DNA from 3 places in the Rothia sp. 27098_8_161 genome. Region 3 is predicted to be linked to each of the others. Evidence: riboswitches for the same ligand, from Rfam matches in the RefSeq annotation. Region 3 holds a riboswitch; each other region holds the start of a gene.
The links. Region 3 has a riboswitch for S-adenosylmethionine ahead of O3648_RS03865 (hypothetical protein). Riboswitches for the same ligand answer to the same signal wherever they lie in the genome.
Positions count from the first base shown of each region.

Region 1: it holds a riboswitch for S-adenosylmethionine, as region 3 does, so the genes downstream of both, O3648_RS02760 (bifunctional o-acetylhomoserine/o-acetylserine sulfhydrylase) here and O3648_RS03865 (hypothetical protein) in region 3, are expected to answer to the same signal.
Region 2: it holds a riboswitch for S-adenosylmethionine, as region 3 does, so the genes downstream of both, O3648_RS07080 (LLM class flavin-dependent oxidoreductase) here and O3648_RS03865 (hypothetical protein) in region 3, are expected to answer to the same signal.

Region 1 covers NZ_JAPWAL010000004.1:108,579-119,049, reverse strand. The annotation lists gene O3648_RS02775 (ABC transporter) at 1-422, opposite strand, end outside; gene O3648_RS02770 (ABC transporter permease) at 424-1,284, opposite strand; gene O3648_RS02765 (ABC transporter ATP-binding protein) at 1,281-2,267, opposite strand; SAM riboswitch class IV at 2,624-2,736, shown strand; gene O3648_RS02760 (bifunctional o-acetylhomoserine/o-acetylserine sulfhydrylase) at 2,840-4,186, shown strand; gene O3648_RS02755 (homoserine O-acetyltransferase) at 4,377-5,687, shown strand; gene O3648_RS02750 (hypothetical protein) at 5,975-6,139, shown strand; gene O3648_RS02745 (MerR family transcriptional regulator) at 6,272-7,087, opposite strand; gene O3648_RS02740 (alpha/beta hydrolase) at 7,182-7,934, shown strand; gene O3648_RS02735 (multicopper oxidase family protein) at 8,513-9,982, opposite strand; gene O3648_RS02730 (hypothetical protein) at 10,054-10,248, opposite strand; partial or broken gene O3648_RS02725 (sensor histidine kinase) at 10,388-10,471, opposite strand, start outside.
Region 2 covers NZ_JAPWAL010000020.1:10,127-20,597, forward strand. The annotation lists gene O3648_RS07070 (aliphatic sulfonate ABC transporter substrate-binding protein) at 1-777, opposite strand, end outside; gene O3648_RS07075 (ABC transporter ATP-binding protein) at 843-1,679, opposite strand; SAM riboswitch class I at 1,684-1,779, opposite strand; SAM riboswitch class IV at 1,955-2,063, shown strand; gene O3648_RS07080 (LLM class flavin-dependent oxidoreductase) at 2,177-3,604, shown strand; gene O3648_RS07085 (YchJ family metal-binding protein) at 3,784-4,227, shown strand; gene O3648_RS07090 (NCS2 family permease) at 4,458-5,906, opposite strand; gene O3648_RS07095 (NCS2 family permease) at 6,218-7,684, opposite strand; partial or broken gene O3648_RS07100 (lactococcin 972 family bacteriocin) at 8,153-8,356, shown strand; gene O3648_RS07105 (hypothetical protein) at 8,464-9,402, shown strand; gene O3648_RS07110 (hypothetical protein) at 9,475-10,416, shown strand; gene O3648_RS07115 (ABC transporter ATP-binding protein) at 10,426-10,471, shown strand, end outside.
Region 3 covers NZ_JAPWAL010000006.1:52,802-63,272, reverse strand. The annotation lists gene O3648_RS03875 (DUF6350 family protein) at 1-1,619, opposite strand, end outside; gene O3648_RS03870 (plasmid stabilization protein) at 1,738-2,172, opposite strand; gene O3648_RS03865 (hypothetical protein) at 2,183-2,410, opposite strand; SAM riboswitch class IV at 2,446-2,580, opposite strand; gene O3648_RS03860 (SNF2-related protein) at 2,821-6,903, shown strand; gene O3648_RS03855 (aldo/keto reductase) at 7,100-7,936, shown strand; gene O3648_RS03850 (helix-hairpin-helix domain-containing protein) at 8,129-10,471, opposite strand, start outside.

The DNA.
Region 1 (10,471 bases), on a different contig from region 3:
AGTAACCACACGATGCCCACATTGCTCAGACCCGTTACGGATGCCAGCAACGCGGGTACCGCCGCCGCACCGAGCCAGTATCCAGCATCCACCGGGCGCGCCGTGCACACGTACTCGAAGACGCCAATCCACCGGTCTGTGGCAACGCGCGCGACAATACCGGCTGCCACGGAGCTGAGGGTCGCAATCAGGGCGGTCGCGCAGCCGATGCGTACCGTATCGTTTGCGGCAAGATCAGCACCCAGAAGCACCGTGAAAAGCACGTTAAGACCGGGTACGAGAACCAGGGTCGTGATGGCCGTTCCGAGGGTTGCGAAGGTAATAGACGACGACCAGCCAATAGAAGCGGTCGACAGAGCCCGACGCGCCGTGCCAGACAGTGATACAGCGCCAGGCAGGGCAACAGAGGAGAGAGCACGCACGCTACATCGCCCCCAGGGTGCCGCGACGGCGGGCTGAGGCGAGAGCCTTCCGAGCAAAGAGGAAGGCGCACAGCGCCCAGATGAAGCTCACGACCAGGGTCTGAATTACGGGCAGGAGCGCATCCGCCGGGGTAGTGATGGCGGTACGCCCAAGTAGCAGGTGAACCGGCGCCTGTAGGGGAATGAGCACACCCGCGGCATCCAGCCAGGCGGGCGCTTCAACGGTCGTGAAGAGAACCCCGGAAAGAATAAAAACCGGCACGAGCAACAGCTCCTCGTAGGCGATAGCGTTCGGCGTGGCCACGAAGAATACCGCAATCATGAACGTGACCGACAGGCACGCAAGCCACAGCAGGGGAACGCCCAGAACGTAGCGCGGCCAGAGTGCTGAAAAGTCTGTGACCTGCGGGTTGAGCGTCACAAGAGCCCAGATGAGCCACGACAGGGGCAAAGCCGCCAAACCCACAACGGATGCGCTTGAAACGATAGCCGCCAGCACCCGCACCGGAGAAATCGACCCCGAACACAGGTACACGAGGGTCCCACGGAAACGCTCAAAATTGATGATGCCCGCAGACACGATGCAGACCGACCACATGCCCACAATGCCCGCGCGGGTCCACGCGAGAGTCGGGTCAACGGAGTGACCCGCGGAGCTCTGCGCCGCCGCATGCACGGCGAGCGCCTGAAGGATGACTGAGCCGAGTACCGTGCTAATGAGCAGCTGAATGAAGTAGGGGACCGTCAGGAACTGGCGCAGGCTAAAGCCCATGAGCCGTAGCTGCCGGGCGCACTCCTGCCACAGGTCGTACCGTCGACCCTGCCGCTGGAACTCTTCTGAGCGTTGCGTCTGAGCGTTCATCGCTTGAGCCCCTCCGCCATCGCCAGGTATGCCTCTTCCAAGGTTGCCGGGCGCGTGTACGGTTCGGTTCGCGCCCCAATGCGTGCGGCGGCAAGTCCCTCCGCCAGGATGCGGTGCGTCTCGCCCGCCTCGAACGTGGCGCGCTCGCCGTGCCAGTAGAGGGTCAGTTCCCAGCCGGAACCGCGTGGGGCAAAAAGTACCGCCGCCTTATCGCCGAGGAACCCGCGGAGCGTATCAATGCCCTCGGTGGCGGTGGGCTCGACCTGAACCACGGTCGTGGCGGCAATACCTGCGTGCGCGGCAACGTCCTCGAGACTGCCGCTCACAGCAACGGAGCCAGCGCCCAAGACGGTGATGGTGTGCGCCAGGTCCTCGATTTCGCCCAGCAGGTGGCTTGTGAGCAGAATGGCGGCGCCGTCTTCCGCGAGAGAACGGATAAGGGTTCGTACGGTTAGGGCGATATCGGGGTCGAGCCCGTTGGTCGGCTCATCCAGCAGGAGCAGAGCGGGGGAGCCGAGCAGTGCACGGGCAATATGTAGGCGCTGCTTCATGCCGCGGGAAAACTCCTGGACAGGCCGCGTTGCCGCATCGGTGAGTTCCACACGGGCTAGGGCATGCTCAACCTCGTGCCCTCGGGCCCGCCCGGAAACCCCCGTAACATCGGCAAAGAACAGCAGATTATCGCGGGCACTGGCGCGCGGGTAGAAGCCGTTCTCCCCGCCCAGCGCGAGGCCCACGTGACGGCGCGCCCGCTGCGGGTGGGCGATAGCGTCAATACCGTTCACGGTGAGGCTACCGCCGGTGGGGGTGAGCAGAGTCGAGCACATCTGCACGGTCGTCGTTTTGCCCGCACCGTTGGGGCCGAGGAGGGCGTGAATTTCCCCGGAACTGACGCGAAGTGACACCCGGTCGACGGCGGTAAAGGTATTTTTACCTTTGCCAAAGACTCGGCTGAGTTGCGTGGCGTCAAGAACAAGAGACATGGTAGGTAACCTTCGGGTATGACCCTCTGGCTCCTATACCGGAGGGATGTTGAGCAGGATAAGCGGCTTAGCGAGCCGTAGCGAGTTGTACCCTGCGTGAGTGTATGTGTCATTTCAGTGTACCGAAAAGCACAGATAAAAGTGATGGAGGTTACTACGCAAATAGTGGGTGTTCACCTCCGCATTCTAATTACCTCGCCCTCTGACTGTCCCGGCATCGTCACTCACGTTTTGTTGCAGGCGATTTTTGGTGACAGACGTTAAAAAACGTCATCTTTGCAATGAAATGTCTTAAAGTACCGCACACCCACAAAACCCTTGACCCCACCCCGTGCCCTATGACACTCTAAATAACAGGTCAAGAGCGCCAGCGATAAGCCCCAGCTAGCTGGCCGGCAACCCTCCTCCGCGGTGGGGTGCCCTGGGTGAAGACCGGGCGGCACGCAAGAGCGTGACGCAAGCGCGGGACCGATGTGACCGAAAACGGTACATCAATCGTGACAGGATTATTCGACGACGATTCCTGTACCGTCGGCATGCGGCCCCCTAAGAATCCCCATTAGGAGCCACGCATGAGCAACAACACTACCGTCCCGACTCCCGCCAACCCCGCCGGTTGGAAGTTCGAAACCCGCCAGATTCACGCAGGTCAGGCGCCGGATGCCGCAACGGGAGCTCGGGCACTACCCATCTACCAGACCACCTCTTTCGTCTTTGAAAGCGCCGAGCAGGCAGCGAACCGTTTCGCCCTCGCCGAGCTGGGCCCCATTTACACTCGCCTCAACAACCCCACCCAGGAAGCAATTGAAAACCGTATCGCTTCCCTGGAAGGCGGCGTTGGCGCGCTACTGCTGGCATCCGGTCAGGCAGCTATCACCTACGCAATCCTGAACATTGCCGGTGCAGGCGATCACGTAGTTGCATCGCCCTCCGTATACGGCGGCACCTACAATCTGCTCAAGTACACCCTCGCCGACCTCGGTATCGAAACCACCTTTGTGGAGGACCCGGACGACCTGGACGCATGGCGCGCCGCAGTCCGCCCCAACACCAAGCTCTTCTACGGCGAGTCCGTGCCTAACCCCCGTAACGACGTGCTCGACATTGAGCCTATTGCTGCAATTGCGCACGAAAACGGTGTACCCCTGATTGTGGACAACACCGTACCCACCCCCTACCTGCTGCGCCCCATCGAACATGGCGCGGACGTGGTCGTCCACTCCGCAACCAAGTACCTGGGTGGCCACGGAACCTCCATCGGCGGCGTAATCGTTGATTCCGGTAACTTCGACTACGGTGCAGACCCCGAGAAGTTCCCCAAGTTCAACCAGCCCGCCCCCGGCTACCACGGCCTGGTCTACGCACGCGACCTGGGCAAGGACTCCGCATTCGGCGCGAACCTCTCCTACATCCTGAAGGCGCGCGTCTCCCTGCTGCGCGACACCGGTGCCGCCATCTCCCCGACCAACGCCTTCAACATCGGTATCGGTCTGGAAACTCTCTCTCTGCGCATCGAACGCCACATTGAAAACGCTACCAAGGTTGCCCACTGGCTCGAAGCGAACCCGCAGGTCGAGAAGGTCATCTGGGCTGGCGTGGAATCCTCCCCCTGGTACGAGCGTGCACAGAAGTACCTGCCCAAGGGCCCCGGCGCGGTTCTCGGCTTCACCCTCAAAGACGCAACCCTGGAGCAGACCCGCGACTTCGTAGATGCCCTGAAGCTGCACTCCAATGTGGCGAACATCGGTGACGTGCGCTCGCTCGTAATTCACCCCGCCTCCACCACCCACTCCCAGCTTTCCGCTGAGGAGCTGGAGAAGATCGGCGTGTACCCGAACTTTGTGCGCCTGGCAGTAGGCATTGAGAACATTGATGATATTCTCGCCGACCTGCAGCTGGGCTTTGACACCCTCTCCTAAACGGTGATGTAATCCGCAGGTGGACCGGTAAGCTATGGCTTTTCGGTCCACCTGCGGATTCCCCGTTACGGAGCGTTTTGTCACTGCGCGGCGCTGATGCCGCCCCACCCGTTGCTCCTTCTACCCATAGACGAGTACCCCGCTCACACCCGGCACTACCTTGCCGGCCAAACCCAGTGAAGGGACCCCCATGACTACCCAGAGCACTAACCAGTCCGGTACCACCCAGCCTGTTACCGCGCCCATCCCCGTGGCAGGTACCCAGCGCGAACACCCCGAAGCACAAGGCTATCTGCGTCAGCTGAACATCGGCGACTTGGAGCTCGTATCCGGCGTGATTCTTCCGCAGGTCACTATCGGCTACGAAACCTGGGGTACGCTCAATGAGGCTGGCGACAATGCCATCCTGATTTTGCATGCACTCACTGGCGATACGCATGTCTCTCGGGGCGTACCCACCCCCGACATGCCCGCCCCGCTGATTCGGGCTATTGAATCGGATGGCTGGTGGGAAGGCATCGTGGGGCCCGGCTCGGTCGTAGACACTAACCGTTATTTTGTGATTGCCCCCAATATTCTGGGTGGTTGCTATGGGTCGACTGGACCGGCAAGCATCATTCCCGAAGGTTACCCGGGTGCCGGTGAATACTGGGGTTCCCGCTTCCCGCAGGTAACCATCCGTGATTCTGTGCGTGCTGAGGCGTACCTGGCCCGGGCCCTGGGGGTGACCAGCTTCCGCTACGTGATTGGTGGTTCTCTCGGCGGCGCTCGTGCCCTGGAATGGGCGGCAACTAACCCTGAGCTGGTACGTGGATGCGCGGTGATTGCCTCCGGCCCTTCAGCAACGGCGGAGCAGATTTCATGGGCTCACACCCAGAATATTGCGATTCGTTCGGATGCGAACTTTGCCGGCGGTGACTACTATGCCGGTCCCGCGCCGACCGCAGGACTTGCCTTAGCTCGCCGTATCGCGCACACCACCTACCGCAGCCCCGCCGAGCTGGAGCACCGCTTCGGCCGTGAAGAGAACCGTGGCGAAAGCATCGTGGGTGGCTCGCTGGGTGAGCCGCGTGGCCGCTACGCTATCGAAAGCTACCTGGACCATCACGGCGCCAAGCTGGTTGAGCGTTTTGACGCGAACAGCTACCTGGCGGTTAATGAGGCACTGATTTCGCACGACGTGGCGCGTGGCCGCGGCACCCTGGCGCAGGCGCTGGTGCACACCGATTGTGAGTGGACGATTGCGGCGGTGAACACGGACCGCCTGTTCTTCCCGCATGAGTCGCACCGCCTGGCGGAGGCGCTATCCACTCCGGTGCCCGTGGACATTATCGAGTCGAACCACGGCCATGATGGCTTCCTCATTGAGTCGAAGCAGGTGGAGAAGATTTTGGCGCGTGCCCTCGGCGTTGAAGATGAATCTGCCACCCAGAGTGAGGCGCAGCGTGAACGTGAAGCTCTGGAGTCGATGACTCGACTGTACGGCGCTGTTACTCGCTAAGGCAACCGGCACCCGGGCGCGTTACGCGCATCCCGCTGAATGTTGTTTTCTCCAAACAGTGGGTGTGGGATTGTGAGGGAATGGCTGGGTATTCTCAACTGTCTTTCCGCCCGTTGAGAATTAACGTTCACCTTAACGGTTGGGTTATGGGACGCCGGGTGCTCGTATAGCGTGAGTGCCCGGCGTTTCTTGGAACTCGCGCTTTTGACGAGGAATTCATCTCCTTGGTACGGTTTATTGCTACCTGCCGTCAGACCGGAATGAGTCTTGCCGACAATCGCACAATTTTGGATAATCTGGATAACCACGCACTCTCCATCGACGTGATGGAGCGCGCCCGCCGAAAGATTGAAAACGAGATTGTCGGGCTGCAACAGAACCTTGAAAACCTGGATCGCCGTATTCAGGAGCACCGCCATCACCTCGACAGCACCCGCTCGATAACCATCTAGTTTTAATGCACAAACAGCATGTAACACCCGGTAGACCCGATGTGATGTAGGGAATACCGGGCATCTTTTCATATTCAGCTGAGTATGCTTGGTTACTCATGCTAAGCTGCTGGGTATTTTCAGCATCTAGCTTTAGCTCCAGGTAGCTTCCAGCGGGTCAACACCGTGTGCACGAGCATTCTCATAGATGACTTCCCGCAACCACTCCGCAAGCCCGGTCACGAGCTTCTCGTAATACGCCTTGAAGCGGGCATCCTCAACGTAACCGCGGGCTAGAATAGCGTGCTTAGCGGGGGTGACCTCAAAGAAGAACAGGGAGGCGCGGTGCCGTTCGGCGAGCGCATTCGCCTCCTCGCTGCCCGGCTGCACGCCGTGGTTGAACGCCTCGACGAGGGCTCGTTCTACCTCGTCAATCTGCTGTTTGCCGTTCTGCCAGTCGGCACGGTCCATTGAGGCAGTACGGCGCTGGTATTCAGCCCAGTCGTCAGTTTTCTCGTAACGCTCCTGCGCTTCCTGCTGGTGGGCGAGGCTGAACCCTTCACCCATAATCTCTGCTTTTTCGGCAGCGCTGAGCTGCTCATTTTTAGGTGCCATAGTGTCCTCCAAAAGGCGTTCGATGGTTTCAAGCATGCGCCGGTGGGCGGTGATTTTGCGTTGAAGCATATCCCGCTGAGCGAGCAGATGCTCGGTGCTGTTCTCCTGGTCCTGCAGTATGTTGCGAATAGCGTCAAGGCCCATGCCGATGGCGCGGTACCCCAGGATGACGGTGATTCGTTCAAGGTCTGTATCGGTGTAGTACCGGTACCCGTTGAACGTATCATGTGCCGGGTTGAGTAAGCCTCGCTGCTCCCAGTGGTGAAGCGTGCGCACTGTGAGCCCGTGCAATGATGCCGCTTCTCCTACGGTGTATTTGTGCTGCCCGTCAGGTGGTGTTATGTTCGCATCCATGGTTTCACTCTAAAACCTCACGTTAGGTGAGGGTCAAGCTAGCGGCGGAACCTGCGGTGCAGGTTTGCGCGGCAGTCCTCGCTAAGATGGGTGCATGAGCGAAAACAAATACGTCGTCGAATACACCCGCCCCGAGAACGAACGAGCAGGCACCCACCTGGTGCTCATGCTGCACGGCTACGGCTCCCAGGAGCACGATTTGCTGTCCCTGGCGGCGCACCTTCCGCAGGAGGGCTTCACCTACGCCTCCATGCGTGCGCCGCAGCCGGTCGGTACCCAGTTCTCCGCGGACTCGACCGGCGCTTACATTGCCGCAGATGCTATCGGCTACCAGTGGTACCCGCTGAACCAGCAGCTCGAATCTAACCAGCGCGCCATCGAACAGGCGAGCGACTACGTGCTGGAATGGGTGCGCGAGAACCGTGCACCGTACGCTTCGGTGACCCTGCTGGGCTTCTCGCAGGGCATGGGTGTCGCAACTTCGATGGTGCGTCATGCCCCCGGCGAGTTCGCTGCGGTGGTGGGTCTGTCCGGCTACGCGGTGGACTCGGATTCGCCGTACTTCAAGGATGATGAGCTGAAGAAGACCGAACTGCCGGTGTTCTTTGGTCGCGATCAGGAAGACCCCGTCATCCCGCAGGAGATAGTGAACTACACCTACGACTGGATCCGCAAGTACACCGACGGCATCAAGGTGCTGTACGCCGGTATCGGCCACGGCGTTGGCCCCATGGAGATTCGCCATGTGGGCGAGTTTCTGGAGGTGAAGGTGCAGGGTCAGGAGCCGCGTATTCGTGCGCAGAAGGTTGCGGAGGCGACCGGCGCCGCGGAAGGCTCTGACGCCTAAATCGACTATATGGAAAGCCCTCGGGTCATGACGACTCGGGGGCTTACGTTGAGCTTTTGCTTCTGCTTGGGATGCCCGGTTCCGCTTGGAAAGGCGGTTATCGTCCTCGTTCCTACAGGGAACCCGCCTTCGCTTCGCTTCGGGCACCCTGATGTCACGTTCGGACGATATCGCCTTTTCGCGCTGGAGTTAGCAGGCCTGCCTGTAGAGCTGTGCGGGTGCGGCCGCGTTTTCCGGATGCGCCCTCAGGGTGTCAGCCCGGACGCTCTCCGATGCGGAGCGAGGAGAGGGCGGAGCGTCCGGGTGACGGGTGCCCCTGCGTAGGCGCGGAGGAAATATGCGGCGCCCCGCCCCTGATTAGTGAGGGGAGGAACGAAGGGGAGCACCGCGGCAACCACGATGGCGGCTCTGCGGGGTGTGCTCGGCACGGATTAGATCTTCTTATTCCGGGGCGGTGGGAAAGAAGGCGGTGTTCTGGCTGTCCCGGAAGACCACAACACCGAGGAAGATCATCGTGCTGCCCGGTGGGTGGTCTGTAGCGACTCTGCCCACCTCGGCACTCAATCCTGCTGTGGGGGTTACGTGTAGCGAAGCGAGCTGAACATCCCGGTTTCCATGTGATAGGCGTTATGGCAGTGAAATGCCCACTCACCGGGGTTCTCAGCGATCAGGTCGGCGATTATGGTTTCGCCGCCGCGGAGAAGGACGGTGTCCTTGCGTAGCCCGCCGCTGCCGGGCAGCGACCACGTGTGGCCGTGGATGTGCATGGGGTGGGGCATCATGGTCCTGTTGCGCATGACCATCCGCAGGCGCTGGCCCTCCTGCACGGTCGCGGAGGAGGATTGGCCGTCGGTGAGAATGCTCCATTTATACGGCATCATCTGCCCGTCCAGGTCGATGCTGACTTCTCGGTCTGGTGTGCCCTCGGGCAGGAGTGCACGGTCTGCTGGCTTCAGGGAGGACAGAAGCAGCCCGGTGGACGACAACTCGGGGAAGTCGACATCGGGGCTGGGGGCCTGGCCGCCGGCGGTGCGGATGACGGCGAAGGCGCGGTCGTTCTTACCCACCGCCAAAGCCGTGAGCGGGAAGACGCCGTCGCCGAGGATGACCTCGACGTCGACACGCTCGCCCATCGACAGGTAGATCGATTCGGTCTCCAAGGGCTGGACAGGGAAGCCGTCGGTGTGGGTAACGGTCATGCGATGACCCCCGAGGGCCAACTTGAAGATGGTGTCACCGCCGGAGTTGATAAACCGCAGGCGGGCCTTGTTGCCCGGGCGAGCCTCGAAGGTCCGGTGAGCACGGGGGATACGTCCGTTGATGAGGTAGTGCGGATACATCACATCGCCGGCATCCCCGCCCAGTACCCGATCCGGGGTGCCGTGATGATTTTCCATTCCCATCTTCCCGTGATGGTCGTCCGAACCCATTCCGGTGAGCTTGTCGAGCTCATCGTCGGGAGTGCCCTGAATGCCATCGACCCAGTCGTCGAGCACGATGGTCCACTCAACGTCATGGTCCTCAGCGTCTTGCGGATCACGGATGATCAGTGGGGCGTGGAGGCCGCGATCAAGCTGCAGGCCGGCGTGGGAATGGTAGAAGTAGGTGCCACCGTGGGGGACTTTAAAAACATAGGAGAAAGACTTGCCAGGTTCAATGGGGTCCTGGGTCATGCCGGGCACACCGTCGGCTGCGTTTTGGAGTGCGATGCCATGCCAGTGGATGGAGGTGCTCTCAGGCAGTTCATTGGTGATATCGACCTGGAGGACGTCGCCGACGGTGGTCTCAATGGCCGCATCCCCGGTGTTAGAGACGTATCCCCACGTCTTGGCTTCGATGCCGCCGATATCCAGGGAGAGGGGCCGGGCGGTCAGCGTCCGGCGCACCGTCGGCTCACCGAGCGCAGTGGGGGTGGGAGTGGGGCGAAGGGAGGGACCTGGTGTCGAGGCAGCGGGTCCTGGGTTGCTGGTGCAGGCGGCCAAGGCCCCGGTGCCGGCGAGGGCGAGCCCGCCGAGCAGAAACTGTCGTCGGGGAAACGCGTTCGTCATGATTTAACCTTTCTTGGTACAAGATTTCAGTGATATGGGAGACAGGCGCAGGTGAGGACTCTGCTGAGCCATCACGTCAGGCGCAGGTCTGTGACACAGATGGCACCGTCGTCGGTGGTGGAAAACTCCGTGGTGCCGGTACGCCCCTGGTAGCTGACCTCAATCAGGCCGATGGCATCATCGGTGATTGTGACCTGGATATCCTCATTGTCGAGTTCCCCCAGGCAGGTCGTGAGGCTGTGGTAGAAGCAGTCGTGGGAGGCCATCGGCAAGAGGCGGGGCGGTGATCACGGGAAAGCTCCTACGAGTCGGTGGGATGCGGTGATGCCACTTCTCTAGCATATACCCCCCTGGGGTATATTTTCAAGGGGGTAGGGTATGGCTCTCGCGCGGGGCAGGGCGTGGTCACCGAGTAGCCTCCTCACTATTGGGAGGGGACAGTGGGAGGCGGAGGGTAAACACTGCTCTGCGACCGGGCCCGGGGGAGGT
Region 2 (10,471 bases), on a different contig from region 3:
CCAGGCGCGAGCGTACTCGTACACGTCCACGATAGTCTGTGCGGCGGTCGGGTTGGACTGAATGAACTTCTCGGCCGCGTTCAGGAAGCCGTAGGTGTTGAAGTTTAGGTTGCGGTAGAAGAGCACGTCGCCGCTTTCCACCTCGGCGGCAGCCATGATCGGGTCCAGGCCGCTCCACGCGTTGACCTGACCGTTATCCAGGGCGGTACGGCCGTCGGCGTGCTGCAGGTTCTGAATGGTCAAATCTGAAGCAGAAATACCCTCCTGCTTGAGCGCCTGCAGCAGTAGGAAGTACGGGTCGGTACCCTTGGTCACAGCAACGGTCTTACCCTTCAGATCCGCAACCTTGGTGATGCCCGAATCCTTGCGGGTTACCAGTGCCGACCACTCCGGCTGCGAGTAGAGGCTAATGACCTTAATGGGGGAGCCATTAGCGCGTGCCAGCAGCGCCGCCGAACCAGCGGTCGAGCCGACATCAATATTGCCGCTACGCAGAGCCTCATTCGCCTTGTTCGAACCAGCCGACTTGACCCACTCAACCTTCTTACCCTCGGCAGCGAGGGCGGTCTCAAGCCAACCCTTCTTGCGGATAATCAGGGACAGCGGGTTGTAGGTGGCGTAGTCAATGGTCACGGTGTTCTGGCTGCCACCACCGGCAACACCGGAGGCGTTAGCGGAACCGGAACCTTCACCGGCGCAGGCGCTAAGCAGAGTAGCAAAAGCGGTGGCTGCGGCAAGGGACTTGAGGGCGGTACGGCGAGACGGGGAGTAAGTCATGATGAAATCTTTTCGCTTCTGAAGATGATGATGTGATGTGCGGGAAATGTATTTCGTGGCGGCTTTTAGGCGTTATCTTCCACGCCGAGCTCAGCCAGCAGTTCGCTACGCAGTGCTGTGATCTCTGCATCGGCGCGGTCACGCGGGTGAGAGCGTTCAACGGTCACAATGCGCTGGATGGTGGCGGGCGCCTCCGGGGTGTCCTTACCGAGGACGATCACCCGGTCAGAGAGGTACAGCGCCTCTTCCACATCGTGGGTGACCAGCAGAATCGTGGTCGGGTCTTGACGGTGCACGTCCAACAGCAAATCCTGCATGTTGATGCGGGTCAGCGCGTCCAGAGCACCGAAGGGCTCGTCGAGCAGCAGCACGCCGGGGTTGCGTGCGAGCGCTCGCGCCAGGGACACGCGCTGAGCCATACCGCCTGAAATTTCCTTGGGACGGTGGGTTGCGTACTCGCCCAGGCCGACCAGGTCGAGCAGGCGCGCTACGGATGCTGTGCCTTCAGATTTTCTGGTGCCCTGCGGCAGTCCGAGAGCCACGTTGTCGACGACGGTGCGCCAGGGGAGCAGGCGCGGTTCCTGAAAGCCGATAGCGACGCGGGGGTCGAGGCCGGTCACTGCCTTCTCGCCGATACGCACGGTACCTGCGGTGATGCGGTTCAGGCCTGCTGCTGCACGCAAGAGGGTGGATTTGCCGCATCCGGAGGAGCCGATGACGGAGATAATCTCGCCGGGGGCTACCGTGAAGGAGACTCCGCGAAGAACTTCGTGGGTTCCGCCGGGCACGGGGAAAGATTGTCCGACGTTTTCAAAGCTCAGGGGGACGGCGGCGGTGGATACGGCGTGGTGGCCGGTGTTTTCACTGGTGGGTACGTCAAGTACTGCACTGTTGAGTGTCATGTCACTTCCATCGGTCCTGGCGTTAGCACCGGGGCGAAAAAATCTGTGCCGGTTGCTGCGACGTCGTGGAGCCAGGTCTCTCAGTCGCTCTGGATGGTTTGCTCCTCCAACCCTATGGGCTATGGCGTGCCTCAATCAATCCAGTGGGCGCGTATGAATTTCTATGACTGTATATTTCGCATTTGTCGCGAAATATTTCGGTTGCGCGTCACAAAAATATTTTTTCGTCACAAACGTGCTCTCCCTCCTGTGCGCCCCGTACACTCAAACCACGAGATTATGAGTCCCGGCGCTAAGCTCTGGCTAGCCGGGCGGCAACCCTCTCCCGTAGCGGGGTGCCCCAGATGATGATCTGGCCTCAACGAAAAGAGGCAAGTACGGCGCGAACGCGCCACCTGCACGAAGGCCACCACCGAACGCAGAAGGCATCAGGAGGCGGCGCGCGGGGTGCAGGGTACAAACCCGATCGTCCCCGATCATTCGCGAAAGGAAAATCGATGGCTGAGCAGAAGAAGCGCATCGTAGTTAACGCATTCGAGATGACCTGCATTGGTCACCAGAGCTTCGACCTCTGGCGTCACCCGCGCTCCCGCGCAACCGAGTACAACACCATCAAGTACTGGACTGACCTGGCTAAGACCCTTGAGCGCGGCCTGTTTGACGCCGTGTTCATCGCTGACGTTGTCGGCATCTACGACGTGTACAAGAACTCTGCCGCTCCCGCCATTGAGGGTGCCGCTCAGGTTCCCGTGAATGACCCCGCAACCCAGATTTCTGCAATGGCTGCAGTGACCGAGCACCTCGGCTTCGGCGTGACTGCTGCCGCTACTTTCGAGCAGCCCTACACCCTGGCTCGCCGCTACGCCTCCCTCGACCACCTCACTGAGGGTCGCGTCGGCTTCAACGTGGTGACTTCTTACCTGCCTTCGGCTGCTGAGAACCAGGGTCTGCCCACCCAGATCCCGCACGACGAGCGCTACGAAATTGCTGACGAGTTCCTGGACGTCTGCTACAAGCTGTGGGAAGGCTCCTGGGAAGACGGCGCAGTCGTCAAGGACCGCGAGCGCGGCATCTACGCTGACCCCTCCAAGGTCCACCCGATTGGCCACAAGGGCAAGTACTTCTCCGTGCCCGGCATCTCCCTGACCGAGCCGAGCCCGCAGCGCACCCCCGTGATCTTCCAGGCTGGCGCATCCAGCCGCGGCCAGAAGTTCTCCGGTAAGCACGCTGAGGCTGTGTTCATTAGCGCCCTGCGCCCGGACCTGACCCGCGTTGTGACCGACCGTATTCGTGCCGCTGCCGAGGAGCAGGGCCGTAGCCGCGACGACGTGAAGATTCTCGCAATGCTCTCGGTCATCGTGGATGAGACCGAGGAGAAGGCAAAGGCAAAGTACGAGGAGTACAAGAAGTACGTGAACCTCGAATCTGCACAGGCCATTATCGGCGGCTGGTCCGGTGTTGACCTGTCCCAGTTCGACGAGGACGAGATCCTGAACTACGTGCAGACCGAGTCGATTCAGTCCTTCCTGACCCCCTTCACCCTGCAGGCGAAGGATAAGAAGTGGACCCGTAAGGACATCGCTGAGCACACCACCATCGGTGGCATGGGCGAGGTCATTGTTGGTGACCCGGTTCAGGTTGCTGACGAGCTGGAGCGCTGGATCGACGAGGGTGGACTGGACGGCATCAACCTGGCATACCACGTCTCCCCGGGCTCCTTCGAGGACTTCATCGAGTACGTCGTTCCCGAGCTGCAGAAGCGCGGCCGCTACCGCACCGAGTACGAGGGCAACACCCTGCGTGAGAACATCTTCGGTAAGGGCCACACCAAGGTTGCTGACAGCCACCCGGCTGCTAAGTACCGCGGCGCATATGTGGGTAAGCCTTCGGCGGCTGACACCCCGGCTCGCGCAATCGCTGAATAAGCGTTGTCGCTGATGCGCACCGTGTAGGTTCGCTCAAACTTAACGATTGAAAACAAGAATGCCCGTTCTGCTGGGGATGTGTATCCCAGGCGGAGCGGGCGTTTCTTCGTGCTGTGCCGCCGCCGTTTTCTTGATACAGGGCACCTTCTTGACGCGGTGATTTCTTTATACTGATTGGCATGATTGAACTGAACCAGGTTGAACTTAACCATGATGACCGCTGCCCCTGTTCGAGCGGCGAGGTGTACGGCGCCTGCTGCGGCAGGTTCCTGGGCGAGTTTGTCGCCTCCGGCACGTTGACTGCTCCCACGCCGGAGCAGCTGATGCGCTCGCGTTTTACCGCGTTTGCGACCGGGAATGCGGCGTATCTGCTAGCGAGCTGGCATCCGAGTACTCGCCCGGCCACCTTGGAGTTGGAGGATGATATCCGCTGGTATCGCCTGGATATTCTGGGTGCTTCGGGTGGCCCGTTTGATGCATCAGGTACGGTGGAGTTCGTTGCGTATTACCGTTCGGGGCCGGGCACACCTGCGGAGGAGCGGGTGAAGGGCAGCATGCATGAGCTGTCGCGTTTTGAGAAGGTGGGCGGCGCCTGGTTCTATGTGGATGGTGACGTCCGCTAGGTCTCGTAGCTTTCCCTGCCTCTTGTACGTGTAGAAGGCGGGCGTAGAAGAAATGGCAGAATCATACCGAAAACGGAATGATTCTGCCATGATTTTCTCGCGCCCAGGAGCGATAAGGAACATGTAAGAGTGAATCAGATACGCCAAAGGCAGGCCCTTCGGCAGCCTGAAAACTTACATTCTCAGCCGCCTCAGGAACCTGCCCTCAGCAAATATGTAGACTGTCGGACTTAGCTAGTCCAGCCGTTAATGATGCCCATACCGAAGTAAATCACGAACACCGCGGAGACCAGGTACATCAGCCAGTGCACATCCTTGCCGCGGCCCTGCACCAGACGAATGAAGGTGTACGCCACGAAGCCGGCACCAATACCGTTCGCAATCGAGTACGACAGCGGCATGAAAATAATGGTCAAGAACGCCGGAATACCCAGACCCCAGTCGGTCCAGTCAATGTTCACGGCCTGGCGGATCATCAGGAAGCCGACCACGACCAGCGCTGGAGCAACGGCCTCGAAGGGGACGATGGTGACCAGCGGCGAGATAAAAATCGCCAGTAGGAACAGCACACCGGTCACAATATTCGCAAAACCGGTGCGTGCACCCGCACCAATACCGGTAGCGGACTCTACGAAAATCTGGTTCGCTGAACCGGATGCGCCACCACCAACAACGGAGCCGAAAGCGTCCACAAGCAGGACCTTGTCGATGTCCTCAACCTTGCCGTCCTTCATGGTGCCAGCCTCGGCGGCAAGACCGACCGAAACGCCCATCGCGTCGAAGAACACCGACAGCAGAATGGTGAACACCAGCAGGGAAGCAGCCAGCGGGCCAATATGGGTGAACGCACCGAACAGGTCAGCGGAACCGATGAGGGAGAAGTCCGGCGTGGTGAACTTCAGATCCTCCAGGGAAGGCACGTTTAGGGACCAGCCGGTTGCCGCCTTCGTCACGGAACCGGAGGGCACGACCTTCTCCAGGATGATGGAGAGGGCGGTGGAGGCGAGCACGCCGTAGAGGATTGCACCCTTCACGTTGCGGATAAACAGGGCGATGGTGAGGAACAGGCCGAAGAGGAAGACGAGGGTGGGCCAGCCGAGCAGGTGACCGCCCGCGCCGAGGGTCACCGGAACGGTGGAGCCTGCAGCGTCGGGCATGCGGCGGATAATGCCGGAGTCGACCAGGCCGATAAAGGAAATGAAGAAGCCGATACCGACCACAATCGCGGTCTTGAGTGACTCGGGGACCGCCTCAAACACCGCGGTACGGAAGCCGGTGAGCACCAGAACGGTCATGATTAGACCGGCAAGAACGACCAGGCCCATGATGTCTGCCCAGGTCAGGTTCGGGGTGGTGGCAATGGTGGAGGCGAGCAGCGCGTTCACGCCCAGGCCAGCCGCCATCGCGAAGGGCTGCTTGGCGATAACACCCATGAGGATGGTCATCACACCGGCAACCAGTGCGGTCACAGCTGCGACGGGTGCGATACCGAGGATGCGTTCGGATGCGTCAGCGCCGGTACCGATGATGAGGGGGTTCAGCACCACGATGTAGCTCATGGCGAAGAATGCGGCGAGGCCACCGCGGAATTCTGCGGCGATGGAGGAGCCGCGTTCAGAAATCTTGAAGTAGCGGTCGAGTGCGCTGGTGGGCGCTGCCGTCTTCTGAGGTTCAGACATATAAGGATCCGTTGATGTTGTTCGGTGTGTACTGTTGCGCCGCCAGTTTCGCGGGTAAAGCTCACGGGTAAATCCTGGGGTTGGGCGTCACAATGGTTCAACCATTGTAGGCGCCGCCTCCTAGCTTGTGCCGTTGAAACGCGTTGTGTGCGGCAGCTCAGTCGGTGATGTGGTGTTTCCCCGCTCCTGTAGTTAGGTCGGCAGCGGGGGAAGAATAGCGCAGGGCGGGGTATCGGCACCTCAAAGGTGCTGATACCCCGCCCCGATGGTGCCTGCGCCTCCATGCGTGGAGAGTAAGGCACCCGATGTATTTAGTGCATCCAGCCGGTAATCAGGCCGTTAGCGAAGAAGATGAGGAACACTGCAGAAACCACGTACATGAGCCAGTGCACGTCCTTGCCGCGACCCTGCACCAGGCGGATGAAGACGTAGGAGATGAATCCTGCGCCGATACCGTCCGCGATGGAGTAGGAGAGGGGCATGAAGATGATGGTCATGAATGCGGGGATACCCAGCCCCCAGTCGTTCCAGTCAATGTTCACTGCCTGGCGGATCATCAGGAAGCCAACGAACACCATTGCGGGTGCAACCGCCTCGAAGGGGACGATGGTGACCAGCGGGGACAGGAAGATTGCGACGAGGAAGAGTGCGCCGGTGACGACGTTTGCGAAGCCGGTGCGTGCGCCCGCGCCGATACCGGTTGCAGATTCCACGAAAATCTGGCTGGAGGAGGAGGAAGTGCCACCGCCGACTACGGAGCCGAGGGCGTCCACGAGCAGGACTTTGTCAACGTTCTCAATCTGGCCATCCTTGATGGTGCCTGCTTCGGTTGCCAGACCGACGGAGGTGCCCATTGCATCGAAGAATGCGGAGATGAGGATGGTGAAAATCAGCAGAACTGCAGCCATGCCGCCGAGGGTGCCGAAGGCGCCAAACAGGTCAGCGGAGCCGAACAGGGAGAAGTCGGGCAGCTTGCTGGTGTTGGAGTCCCAGACGGGGACGTTCAGGGACCAGCCGGTGGGGGACTGAAGCGAGCTGCCGGAGGGCACGACCTTCTCCAGGATGATGGAGAGGGCGGTGGAGGCGAGCACGCCGTAGAGGATTGCACCCTTCACGTTGCGGATGAACAGCGCAATGGTGAGGAACAGGCCGAAGAGGAAGACGAGGGTGGGCCAACCGAGCAGGTGGCCGCTTACGCCGAAGGAGACGGGCACGGTGGTGCCGGCTGCGTCGGGCATGCGGCGGATGATACCTGCGTTGACGAGGCCGATGAAGGCAATGAAGAAGCCGATACCAACGACGATTGCGACCTTGAGCGATTCGGGGACCGCGTTGAACACTGCGGTGCGGAAGCCGGTCAGCACGAGGATGGTCATCAGCACACCAGCCCATACGACCAGGCCCATGATTGCGGGCCAGGTCAGGTTCGGGGTGGAGGCGATGGTGGTTGCCAGCAGCGCGTTCACGCCGAGACCTGCCGCCATGGCGAAGGGCTGCTTGGCGATGACGCCCATGAGGATGGTCATGACGCCTGCGACCAGTGCGGTCATTGCTGCGACCTGCGGTACGCCGAGGGCGTTGCCGGATGCGTCCTTACCCAGGCCGATGATGAGGGGGTTCAGCACGACAATGTAGCTCATCGCGAAGAAGGTGGCGAGGCCGCCTCGGAATTCCGCTGCGATGGTGGAGCCACGTTCGCTGATTTTGAAGTAACGGTCCAGTGCGCCCTTGGCATCTGCCTTGGGGTTCTGGGGAGCCGCGGTGTTCTCAGAGGACATTCGTGAAAATCCGTAGATACTCTCGTAGGGGCGGGGTTCGGGGTTCCGATCCCGCATAAAAAAGTGCCACTTCCCGGTGTGTTGGGGAGGTGACACTGTTGTTACCGGAATATTCTACGGTTAAAGTTTCTCTAAGCGTTAATCCAGGAAATTCCCAGCTTTCGTTCAGGAAGCCTGATAAGGCAGGTAAAAATTCTAAAATCCGCTGACTAGTAAAAAAATATATGTTTTAAATCTAAATATTCTGAAAAACTATATTATTTTCTTCACTATAGTGCTAATATCGTTACCACACACAGGGTGGAAGAGCAAAATATATCTCCTGCAAAGGGGAAAGTTCTACCGAAAGGTAAGACTATGAAAGTCATGAAATCACTCGCTGTGCTCGCCATGTCGGGAGCACTTGCAACTGGTGTCAGGACAGCAGCCCTGGCCGGTACTTAGAAGCCGCATGAGGGTGGCGATTGGAATTATGGGGTTGAATGGGGCGGTAACCGCGCCTTCTCTGATTATCACCATAATGATCGTTGTCATGGTTCTACTGTTTCTACTGCGTTCGGGACTGTCCGTTCCGTAGATACTCGTGCTGGCGAAACTGCTCGGGCATCGAAATGGGTCTGGGGAAACTTGTTCTGGCACTACCACCCTTCCTATTACTACCGTGTCTGCTAAACCTGTAGATATTTGAACGGATACGTGGGCGGGCGCTGTGAAAGCGTCCGCCCACTGTACAAAATTACGTCAGTTACCGGAGTTCAACGATGAAAAATGCTCTGAGAGTGTGCGCAGTACTGTGCACGGTTCTGACCTTTCTGCTGGGTAGCGCCCTCATCTCCGTCCTGGAGACGCAGACTCCTCTGGGTACCAATACGCAAGCACAGCTTTCTCTTCGTGCTTCGCAACAGTCTAAGTCTGAGCTGATTCAGAACTTTGACGCTCTGGTGGACCGTTACGCTGCCGATGGTGCCCAGCTACTCAAGGTGGTCGCCGACCCCGAAGATTTCTGGCACGGAAAATCCATCTACGTATTTGGGGCGAATTCACTGAGCTCTGACGGTGAAACTATCGATTGGTTTGACCCGGATAAGCACGGAAAGAAGTATCCGGCACGAGCACTGGGGGATTCCTCACTTGACGGCCAATACGCTCTGGCGGGTAGTCAAGAATTTGTGCGAGCTTTTGAAAACCTTGCCCGTGAACAAGGTATGGATGTTAAAGTTACCTCCGTTAACCCGATGCGTGTTGTGTACGGGGCAGTTACTTCTTCGGGCTCTCTGATGAGCCTTATTTGCCTGGCTGTGCTCTTCTGTACCGCAATCATGGGGTGGCTGTCGGTCCGTTCGCGAACTCAGAATATTCTGCTTCTGAACGGATACTCCCCGCGGCGCCTGCAGCTAAGGGATGCGCAAGACCTCCTGCTCCTGTCGCTACCTCCTGCAGCGGTAACAGCATTGTGTATGGGATGTGTAGAGGGGTTCGTGTATGGCGTGGCGCATCTTCCTCAACTGCTGGGGGTTACAGCGCTGATTTTTGCCGTGTTTACCGTCTTCATGTTGGTTGCTCTGCTACTTATCAACCTCATGACTTGGCCGAGCATTAATGCTGTGGGACGTAGGGAGCCGGCGTATCGACGTTTTACAGTTCCGAGTGCAATCGCTAAGTATGCCGTGGTGGTTTTAGTGGCATGCACTATTCCGGGTCTGGTCTCAAGCGCCTAAATGAGTTTGGGTAGGAGCGACGCGGCGGCTGGCTGGTCTCTCCTGTCTGACCAGTACACCTTACGAGTGAACGTGCCCGAAGCGACGATACGGGATGAACAGGCGCTCGCCTCCTACGACCAGGCCACAGTGCGTGCTTTAGGTTCTCTTGAATCACGGAACGGTGTTCTTCTGTCCTATGCGTTGGAAAACGTTAAGGGTTTGGAAGGCAGTGGATACGACGGCGCTCTTATGGTGAACCGCGCGTATGTGGACCTTCTGCAGCAACGTCTTGGCTTGTCGTTCAAGAACGTTGAGGATAGCAATTTCCCTGGATCTCAGTCTTTGCGTGCAGAGTATTCTTTCCACCAGAAAGACCGGGAGGATCGCGGATTTACTCTGCTCACTGTGGAGGATAAAACCAACTCGTCGGGGGTAAAGGTGCCTGCTTTGAGCTCTCAGGATTCACGGCTTCTGAACTATAAAAAGCCTGTTCTTGTGGTAACCGAATTGACGACGCAGAATCTACAACCTTCCTTTATTTCTGCGGCCTTGACTACCGGTAATATCATGGTCTCTCAGCCTGCGTCTGTACGGGCTGCCTACAACGCTGAGGAAATTGGGCAGACCCTACTTTCTGTGGACCGCGCGGGAGAGGAACACCTTTACATCGCGCAGCTGGAACGTAACCGGTATGTTGCGCATCTTGTGGGCCTAGCAATTCTCTGTGCGGCGCCCATTATCGGAACAGCAATTAATACGTACATTACTCTTGCGGCTCGTGCTCGTAATGATTTTGTTTTACGTACTGCTGGTCTGCCTCTCAGAACAATTTTTAGTGGGTACCTTCTGAAGGAAGCCTGCATTGTGGGCCTTTGCTCTGCTGTGGCGTTGGTACTTCTTCTGGTGCAGGGAGCAGAGTACGCCTTTTCAGCGTTGGCGGCGCCGCTGTTGTACGGCACTATTCTGGCGTTGGTGCTGAGACTGAGTTTTAACCGTATCTTCACCGCGACGGTTCACCGTCGTCACGTATAGGAGTGAACGATGACAAAGACTGTTTATCCTTCTAACAATGCGGAACATCCTGAGG
Region 3 (10,471 bases):
TGCTCAGTTGCCTCCACCGGGACGGCAACCACAGGCTCCTGCGGATGCACCGGAACATGACCGGTCGCCACCTCAGATACAACAGACTGCTCAGATACCATAGACAGCTCGGCCTCAACAACGTTCTCAGAAGTCTGCACGCGTGCCACCTCCTCAGCTTCACGCTCTGCAGCTTCACGTTCGGCGGCTTCCTCAGCCTCACGCTGCGCACGCTCCGCGCGCTCCTGGGCACGCTGCTCACGACGCTGCGCAAAACGCTCACGACCCCGTGCAAAATGCTCACGGGTCGAGGCAGTAAAACTCATCAGACGCTCACCCAGGTTCGGGCTCTCATCCGCAAAACGAGGCAGCTCACGACTGCTATCCGGCACCAGGGCGCGGCTCAGCAACATACCGAAAGTCACGCCTGCACCCACAGTCAACGCGGTATGCACCGCAAAGGTCAGCGGCTCAGCACCAACCTCCGTAAAACGGCCAATACCCAGAGAACCGTACGAAATCCAGCCCAACCATAGGGCACCAAACGAGGTCAGAATACCGGTCATCACGCCCAGCACCACGGCAGAAATCAGCGCAGACAGCGGGCGGAACGGAACCTTCAGAGCAACCCACTCATCCAGGTGATCCTCACCCTCACGCAAGAACCACCAGCCAGCAATCGTACCGGCACCCAGCGGCACCAGCAGACCCACCAGACCGAACGCACCCATCGACTCGGGCACAGCACCCAAAATCGGAAGGATCGGCAAAGTACCAGCATCACTACTGGTCAAACCAACCGAGGTGCCCGCACCAAAAGAGAAACCGGCACCGGTCGACCATGCCATCGCATAAATCACCAGGTTTGGCAAGAAACCCAGCTGCAGCAGAGTCACCGCAGTATCACCCACAGCACCCGCGTGCAGCTCCTGGTAGGTGGCAATAATCTGCGACCAGCCCGCCAAAATACCGATGCCCAAAAGCACCGCACCCAGACCAATCAGCGCAACAAAAGCAACCACCGCAGCACGCACCACAGCCCAGGCGTACGAACCCGCCCAACGCGAATACTGACTCATCTGCGAAATCTGCTCCGCGGTATCAACCCCCACCATGCGCGAGAGCGAACGCGCCTCACGGTAGCCGCCCCACATCAGACCAGCCACCACAATACCCAAAGGCACCAGGGCAGCATTCAACGCATGAAGAGGCTGCGGATGCGGGCTCGCCCAACCGTACATCACCGAACTAATCAGCGCATAGGTGACCGAACCAGACAGCACCGGAATCAAAAACTCGCCCTCATACGAGGCGCGCGCCAGGCGACGACCCGAACGATAACAGAGCATCAGAGGCAGAATACTCAAACCCAGAGGCACCAGCGTCATCGTGCCGGTAGAAGCACCAAAAGCTGCCGTAAGGTCTAAAGGAACACCGTGAATCAGAAGCCACAGGTGCGCCGACATGGCGGCCACGGAGGAGAACTCCATGTCGCCAAAACCCTTGGTCGCCCACACGGCAGACATCGCCGCAAACACTGCAACAGCAGAGCACAGGGCAGTAACAATTAGCTCAACAACACCCTGAAGCCACAGAGGCATGGGCATGGAATAACGCGAGATAGGTGAGGTGCTTTTCATCGTCCTTCAATCATGCCACGAATTAACAACGAAACCCGCCTTCGAAATAACACTCAAAAGCGGGTTCTCACAACTATTCGCACAGGGATGCACGCAAGGACGCGTATCCGGCAAAGTTTTACTCCTCAGTCCACGGGTTGGAAGCCTGAACACCCCAGGCGCGGTACACCTGAGCTTTAGAAGAAATCAGCTCCAAATCATAAGCACTCGCGCTCGCCGCCATCAGACCCTCCAGGGCGGCGGTAGGCAACGGACCGGCATCATCACGACCCACGGCATGCACGCCGAGCGACGCCTGACGACCAGCCCACTCGAGGCTCACACGCGCATCCACATTAATAACGTGGTCGCCAAATCGCTCAAGAAGTTCGGTAATCCAACGATCAGTTTCCGGGTAGGGGTACAGACCTTTCAGCTCGCCAATACTCAGCACAGAAATGTACATATGTCGGAACGAGCGGCGGCGTAGAAAAGCGACCACGGCGGGGTCAGGATCCGCCTTACGGATCTCTGCCAAAACGTCGGAGTCCAGGAGCATACCGGAGAAATTCATACTCCTAATGCTACGCTACACGCAGACCGGCGTACTCAATAGCGGGGATACCCTCGGGGTTCGGCAGAAGAAGGAAGTTCAGGAACTCGTCGCGCTTAGAAGAAATGCGGGAGTAATCGTCAATGCTGACTGCGGTGTATCCGCCTCGCGCGGGGACAGCTGCGGCACGCAGGCTTTCCTGGTAGGAGCGGGAGGGGTTCAGAGAGATTGCTGCTTCGGTTGCAGAGCCGTTGTACATATGACAACCTGCGCCGTGAGTGGCGCGATCCTTTCGCGTTGCTCTTGTCTGTACCAATTACCTCCGGTTATTCCGGTGGTGAATACAAACCGCTTCGTCATCCGAGCCACCCGTGAACATGGGGTTGGCGTTCGACCATAGTCGGAGCTTATCAGTCGAAACTCTTGAAGCTGGGTTTAGCTTACAGCATCTTCTCAAGTTAAGTAAAGCGTTTTTTGAAAGAGATTTAGAGTATTAGCATTTTGGCTTGTGAGAACGTTTTAAATGGAGAAAATTTTGATACTACGCGGAATGTCTTATGCGAATACCGGTGTTTTTATGCATTAAAAACTCCCCACCAAAAATACGAAATACGCCCCATACCACCGCTCAATAGTCGCCCCAGCCACCAGCCCAGCAGCCGCTATCAAATGACGGGCGACAAGGCACAAACCCACACGATACGCGATAATGAGCTGGTGAGCGCCAACAACCCCTTCCCCGAAATTCCCGTCACCGTACCGCAAATCATTCGCCAGGCTGGGCACCGCACCTACCAGCGCGGTGTCACCTACCAGCGCAACCGAGAAGTCATCCGCTACAGCTACGACGAAGATGAGCACACCCTCACCGGGCTCGTCAACGGAAGTACCATCATCCCCTACGAAGTGACCGTTCACTTCTTCCCCGCCGTCAGCGGGTCCGCAACCTTCACCGCCCGTTGCACCTGCCCCGTGCTCACCGATTGCAAGCACGCCGTAGCACTCATGCTCACCGCGCTCGACCGCGCCTCCGTAGCGAAAAAGGCACTCAGCGAACACCCCGGACCAGTCGGCGTGCCCGCGACCAACGCTAAGGACGTGGTAGAGGCAAAGAAGTCCGCCGATCCGCTCGCGGCACTGCGCGCCTCCGGTGCACTCACCACCGCGGCGAAGCTACCCGCACCTGAGGTGGAAACTACCGAGCCCGAAAACCCTCAGGGAAGCTTTGCGCTCAACGAACTGGGATCTTCCCCTACCGTGCTCAATAGTTCCATCTCCAAGATTTCTGCCTGGCGCCGTGACCTTTCCTCCGTTCTTTCCGCACGTCAGGACCTTGCGGGCATTGACTCCATGCGCGTGAGCGGCGCCCTGGATTTCTCGCTGAGCGTCTCCGGATCCTACGCGCGCGGCCGCAATATGCCCGGCGCAACCCCCAGCATTAACCTGCTCGCCCGCCCGCTCATGGCGTCCAAGACCGGGCGCTGGATCAAGGGCGGACTCAGCTGGGAAACCTTCGCCTCCAGCGTGGGCGGACCCGTCGGACGGCACGAAATCTACCCCGAACACGAACGATTCTTCGCTGAGCTCTACTCGATTGCCCGCCCCTGGCAGAACATGTATTCCTCACACCGCGACTGGATCTCGATGAGCGCATCTGCATCCACTCTGCTCTGGGACGTACTCGCCCGCGCGGAGGATATTGGTCTACCCCTGCTGATCAAAGGTCGCGAAGTGAACTACGCCGTACTGAGCCCGGCACAGGTGCGCCTGCACGCCAGCGCTGAGAAGCACGCAGAAGGCGCCGGCCTGCAACTTCAAGCGGCGCTCAGCTGGGAAGGACGCGAAGGCGAATTGCTGCGCCAGCTCTGGCTACCCGCCGCACACTGCCACCCCATCGGCACCCCACGTACCGGTTTCTTTGCCCTGGGCGGGCTCGCTCAGCAGGAGTACGAGCAGGCGGCAAAGGCGGTGCACTGGAAAACCACCCGCCCCGGCGCGCTGGATGAAGTGGGCCGCGAATCTTTCGTGCAAAAGGACGCGCGGGAGGTATCTGCTGAGCTCTCTGCCCCGACCATCAACCCGGCGCAGAATCACCACGCACAGATTAACCCGGCACAGGGTGAACGGGTGCGTTCCTCCCCCGCCGTACCGGAACTGCCCGAGGGTATGGAGCTGGCGCTTATCCCCTTGGTCGAGCCACTCGATGCCGCCTCCGAATCGCTCATTAGCGCCGGAACCGTGCATATTCCCGCCGCGGAACGCGCCACGTTCCAGAAGGAATACCTGCCCGCGCTCAGCCGTTCTATTCCCTCGCTAACCCCCGATCCAGCGCTGGGGCTGCCGCGCGTGAAGCCGCCGCATCTGGTGCTTGACATCAGCTTTGACAAGCAGGTACGCCACGACGCACAGCTGAGCTGGCATTGGGAATACCCGTTGAACCCCTTCGTTGAGGACAGCACCGAGGAGGCAAGCGCGCAGAATCCTGCGGCCGGTTCCGATGTGCAGTCCCTGCCCGTTTTCGGTTACCCCGGTGAAGAGGGTGGCGAGGTTCGCGATGAGCGTTTTGAGGCGCGCGTACTGCGTTCGGTGCGCGCCATTCTTGCCGCCCACCCAGCACTTTCCGGGCTGGAGGAGCGCCGCATCGAAGGGTGGGAAACCCGCGAGTTACTCAGCGCAATTCTGCCGAAGCTTCGCCGTGTTTCCGCTGTTCAGGTACGTTTTAACGGCACCCCGCCACAGTTCGTGGAGGCAACTGACGCGCTCATTGAAATCATCGTGAGCGAGGGCAATTCTCGCGACTGGTTCGGCCTGGGCATTGCGGTAAAGGTCAATCATTGGACCGTGCCATTCGCACAGATTTTTGAGGCGCTAGATCGCGGGGCGGACCGTATCCTGCTCGGTAACGGCACATACTTCTCGCTGCGTCGACCCGAGTTTAAGACCCTGCGCACCCTCATTGCGGAGGCTCGCGAACTCGACGACGCGGGCGGTGAGCTACGCATTAACCGCCACCAGGCGGGGTTGTTCTCTGAACTGGAGTCACTGACCGCGAGCGTACATACGACCGCGCGGTGGGATGCCCAGGTACGTTCGCTACTGGAGCTGGTTGAGGGCCTGGAGGATGCCAAAGAGAGCACTGAAAAACCCTCTGACAAGGGAACTCAGGATTCCCCCGCATCCCAGAAGGCTTCCGGCTGGGTTATTGCTCACCGCCCGGTACCCACCGGTCTACAGGCGACCCTACGCCCCTACCAGGTGGAGGGTTTCCAGTGGCTGTCGTTCCTGTACAAGCAGCGTCTGGGCGGTATTCTCGCCGACGATATGGGTCTGGGTAAGACCGTGCAGGCTCTCGCCCTGCTCGCCCACGCAATTGAGGAGCATCGTGCAGTCTCCGAACGTGCCGCAAAGCGCGGCGAGAGCATCGAGCCGTTTATGCCTTTCCTCGTGGTTGCGCCGACCTCCGTCATCACCAATTGGGCGGCGGAGACGACACGCTTCCTGCCCGAGGCAAAGGTCGTGACTATTACCGAAACCACCGCCGGTAAAACCCCGCTGGCTGAGCGCATCGCTGGGGCACACCTGGTACTGACCAGTTACACGCTGCTACGCATGGACGAGGACTCATACACCGGTTACGCCCGCACGCTGGGCCGCACCGTTGATGAATTCACGGGCGAGCAGTCCGCCCCCGAAGGCTGGGGTGCGCTCCTGCTGGACGAGGCGCAATTCGTCAAAAACACCGGCACCCGCGCCTGGTCCATCGCCCGCGCAATGCCCGCCCGCACCAAGATTGCGATGACCGGCACACCCATTGAGAACAACCTCATGGAGCTGTGGGCGCTGCTGGCAATTGTGGCGGACGGCCTGTTCCCCTCCGCCCGTGCGTTCCGTGACCTGTACGCTCGCCCGGCGGAGTCCGGTGAGGACCCGGCGCACGCCGCGGCGACGGCTGCTCGTCTGCGCCGGCGCATCCGCCCGCTCATGCTACGCCGCACCAAGGAGCTGGTGGCAGCAGAGCTGCCGGCGAAGAACGATACGCGCGTGAACCTGCCGCTGGCTCCCGGTCACCGCCGCATCTATGACACGCATCTGCAGCGTGAACGTCAGAAGGTGCTGGGTCTGCTGGAGGATATGGACAAGAACCGGTTCACGATCTTCCAGTCGCTGACCCTGCTTCGCCGTCTGGCGCTTGATGCCGCGCTGATTGACCCAGAAGCCTACGCCGGGGTGTCGTCGGTCAAGCGCGACTACCTGGTGCAGCAGCTACCCAACCTGCTCGAGAAGGGCCACCGCGTGCTGGTGTTCAGCCAGTTCACCGGCTATCTGAAGAGCATTTCGGCACGCCTGGCGGAGGAGGGCATCGGTCACCTGTACCTGGACGGTTCGACCCGCAACCGCGCCGAGGTCATCGAGGCGTTCACGAGCGGTCAGGAGCCAGTGTTCCTCATTTCGCTTAAGGCTGGCGGTTTCGGCCTGAACCTGACCGAGGCGGACCACGTGTTCATCATGGATCCGTGGTGGAACCCCGCCGCCGAGCAGCAGGCGGTGGACCGTATTCACCGCATCGGCCAGGACAAGGAGGTGCATGTCTACCGTCTGGTCGCCGAGGGCACGATTGAGGAGAAGGTCATGCAGCTCAAGGACTCGAAGGCTGCGCTCTTCGATGCGGTGGTCGGTGAGGGCGAGTTCGCCTCCGCGGCGGTGACGGCTGAGGATGTGCGTGAGCTCTTTGCGCCGGGTGTCGAACGGTAGCCGCCCCCAGCCTGAGCGGTAGCCCTCGATCCTGCTGATATCTCTGGCACCCGTCATTTTTCGTCACTTGGTTACGCCTCGGGCTAGATTCACACCCGATTCTGCTGCGGCCCTTCTCAACCGGAGGCTCTGAAGCGTAGCCTTGTAGGACTACTTACGGAGGCACCGCCTCCCCCATAGATTCCAAAGGAGCACCATGAGCTACAACGTACCCAACGTAAAGTTCAACGACGGCCGAACCATTCCGCAGCTGGGCTACGGCGTGTGGCAGGTTGAGGACGAGGTCGCCGAGAAGGTTGTAGGCACCGCCCTGGAAACCGGCTACCGCCATATCGACACCGCCGCTATCTACGGCAACGAGGCGGGGGTGGGCCGCGCTATCGCTAACTCCGACGTGGCTCGCGAAGATATCTTCCTCACCACCAAGCTGTGGAACTCTGACCAGGGTTACGAGAGCGCTTTCGAGGCGTTCGAGGCTTCCTTGGAGAAGCTGGGCACCGACTACGTTGACCTATACCTGATTCACTGGGCTAAGCCGCAGCAGGGCCTGTACCTGGATTCCTGGCGTGCGCTGATTGAGCTACAGAAGCAGGGTAAGGTCCGTTCCATTGGTGTTTCGAACTTCCCCGAGGAGCAGCTGCGCGAGATTATCGAGGAGACCGGCGTGGTTCCGGTCATCCACCAGGTTGAGCTGCACCCCTACTTCTCGCAGGAGGCGCTGCGCGCCGTTCACGCTGAATACGGCATCGCAACTCAGGCGTGGAGCCCGCTGGGCAATGGTAGCGACCTGCTGCAGAACCCCGTGCTGGCTGAGATTGCGGAGCGTCACGGCGCAACCCCCGCGCAGGTCGTGCTGGCGTGGCACCTGGCTAAGGGCACCGTGGCTATCCCGAAGTCCGTGACCCCCTCCCGTATTGAGGAGAACCTGGCGTCGGTGAACGTGAAGCTGACTGCCGAGGACATCGCGGCTGTGGATGCGCTTTCCAGCCCCGAGGGTCGTATTGGCGCTGACCCGGCGAACATTGATTTCTAAGATATAGCCCCGGCCTAGAGTTTAAAATTCACGTCATTAAAGCCCCGACAGGCACAGATAGTGCTTGTCGGGGCTTTAATGCGTTCTCAGGATTAAGTTTTAGCGAACGCTCGTTCTCGGATTGGAGTTCTCGGCTTGGATAGCTTTTCTACAGCTATCCTTAGCGAGCGCCCGGCAGCTTATCTTTCGCCGCTAGTCCTCGTCCTCCACCAGCAGGGAGAGGGAGATACGGCGGCGCGCCGGGTCAACCTCCACCACGCGCACCTGCACGATGTCGCCGCTACGGACAATATCGTGCGGGTTCGCCACGTAACCGCGGCTCATCTGCGAGATATGCACGAGGCCATCCTGGTGCACACCAATATCCACGAACGCGCCGAATGCCGCCACATTCGAGACGGTACCTTCGAGCACCATGCCGGGGCGCACGTCCTCGAAACGCGAGACAGACTCGGAGAATCGAGCGGTGCGGAAGCTACCGCGCGGGTCCAGGCCGGGGCGGCGTAGCTCGGTGAAGATGTCCTCGACCGTGTACACGCCGGCGGTGGCTTCCGTGCTCTCCGGCACGTGGCTGTCCTGTTCGCGACTGTCCTGCACGTAGTCGGCGGGATTCAGCCCGGCAAGCGGGCCGCTACCATCCGAAGTACCCAGGGCGTCAGCAACCCAGTGGGCGCCATTGCATGCCTGCGCATCGGCAATAATGCGGCGAGCGAGCGGGTAAGCTTCCGGGTGCACCGCGGAGGCGTCCAGCGGCTCCTCACCACCGCGAATGCGGATGAATCCTGCCGCCTGACGGAAGGTTTTCGCGCCCAGTCGCGGCACATTCAGCAGCTGCTGACGGTTCGCGAAGGGACCGTGTTCGGTGCGGTAGGCGACAATGCGTTCGGCGGTTGCGGTACCCACGCCCGCCACGTGCGCAAGCAGCTGCACGGAGGCACTGTTGAGGTTCACACCCACGGCGTTCACGCAGTCTTCGACGGTGTCGTTGAGGGCGCGGCGCAGGGCGGCGGGCGGCACGTCGTGCTGGTACTGGCCCACGCCGATGGACTGCGGGTCGATTTTGACGAGCTCGGCGAGCGGGTCCTGCAGGCGGCGAGCAATGGAGACGGCACCGCGTACGGTCACGTCGTAATCGGGCAGCTCGGCGGCTGCGAGGGCGGAGGCGGAGTAGACGGAAGCGCCCGCCTCAGAGACGGTCACCTTCTGGGGTGCTTCTGCGCCTTCCTCACGCAGGGTGCGGATTAGTTTACTGGCGAGCTTGTCGGTTTCGCGGCTTGCGGTGCCGTTGCCGATGGCGATGAGTTCCACGCCGTGCTCGCGGCAGGCGGCGGCAAGCTCGCGCAGGGCTTCTGCCCACTGGTTGCGCGGGGCGTGCGGGTAGACAGTGCCCACGCACAGCGGCTCACCGGTGCCGTCGACAACAGCGTATTTCACGCCGTGGCGCAGGCCCGGGTCCAGGCCAAGGGTGGTTTTGTGGCCGGCGGGTGCGGCGAGCAGGATATCGCGCAGGTTGGAGGCGAACACCTCGGTGGCGTTCTGCGCGGCGGTATCGAGTAACTGGTGGCGGATGCGTTCGGCAAGGCGCGGGCGCAGGTGGTTGCGCCATGCGGTGCGGACGGTGGCGGCGAGCCAGCCGAGTACGCGGTCTTCGTCATCGACGGTGTTGAGCACCTGCACGGGGATGCGTAGCGCGGCGGCAACTTCACGCTCGTATGCAGAACGGACGTTCTCGTAATTTTCGGCGGCGGCCTCAGCTTCGGCGCGGGCGGCACCACGCAGGCGGCTGAGCGCCACGGGGGCTGGTGCCACATCCACCTTGAGACGTACCACGCCGGCGTCTTTGGCGCGGTGCAGCGCCAGCACGCGGTGGGGCGGAATGGAACGAATACGGTCCGAGAAGGCGAAATAGTCGGAGAACTTCGCACCAATGTTTTCCTGACTGGCAATTACGCGGGACTCGATCACACCGCCTTCACGCAAACGCTTGAGGAGCTTTTCGCTCAGCACCGGGTCGGTGAGGGCGCGGTCAATCAGGATCGCGCGGGCACCGTCGAGGGCCTCTTCGGCGCTGTGAATCTGCAGGGCTTCGTCTGCCTCTGCAGCCTCAATACCCTCGTCCTCGTCCTCAGACTCGGTGCCGTCGGTAATGTAGGCGGCGGCAATGGCATGCGCCTCGGCGAGGGGCACCTCCAGCAGGTCTTCGACGAGGGAATCAAGCCCGGCGGCACGCGCCATCTGGGCGCGGGTCACGCGCTCGCTACGGTAGGGGGCGTAGATGGCGTTTACGTCTGCGATGGTGGCGGCGTTCATGAGCGAGGAACGCAGCTGTAGCAGGGTGAGCGGGTCGATGAGGCCTTCGTCGGCCCGTTCGGTGAGCGCTTCGAGCACGCGGTTACGGCGCTCTTCGAGGGCGCGGAGCTGACCCAGGCGCGACTGGATGGTGCGCAGCTGGGTGTCGGTGAGTGCGCCCGTTGCTTCTTTGCGGTAGCGGGCGATAAAAGGTACGGAGTTGTCGGCGTCGAGTAGCGCCACGGC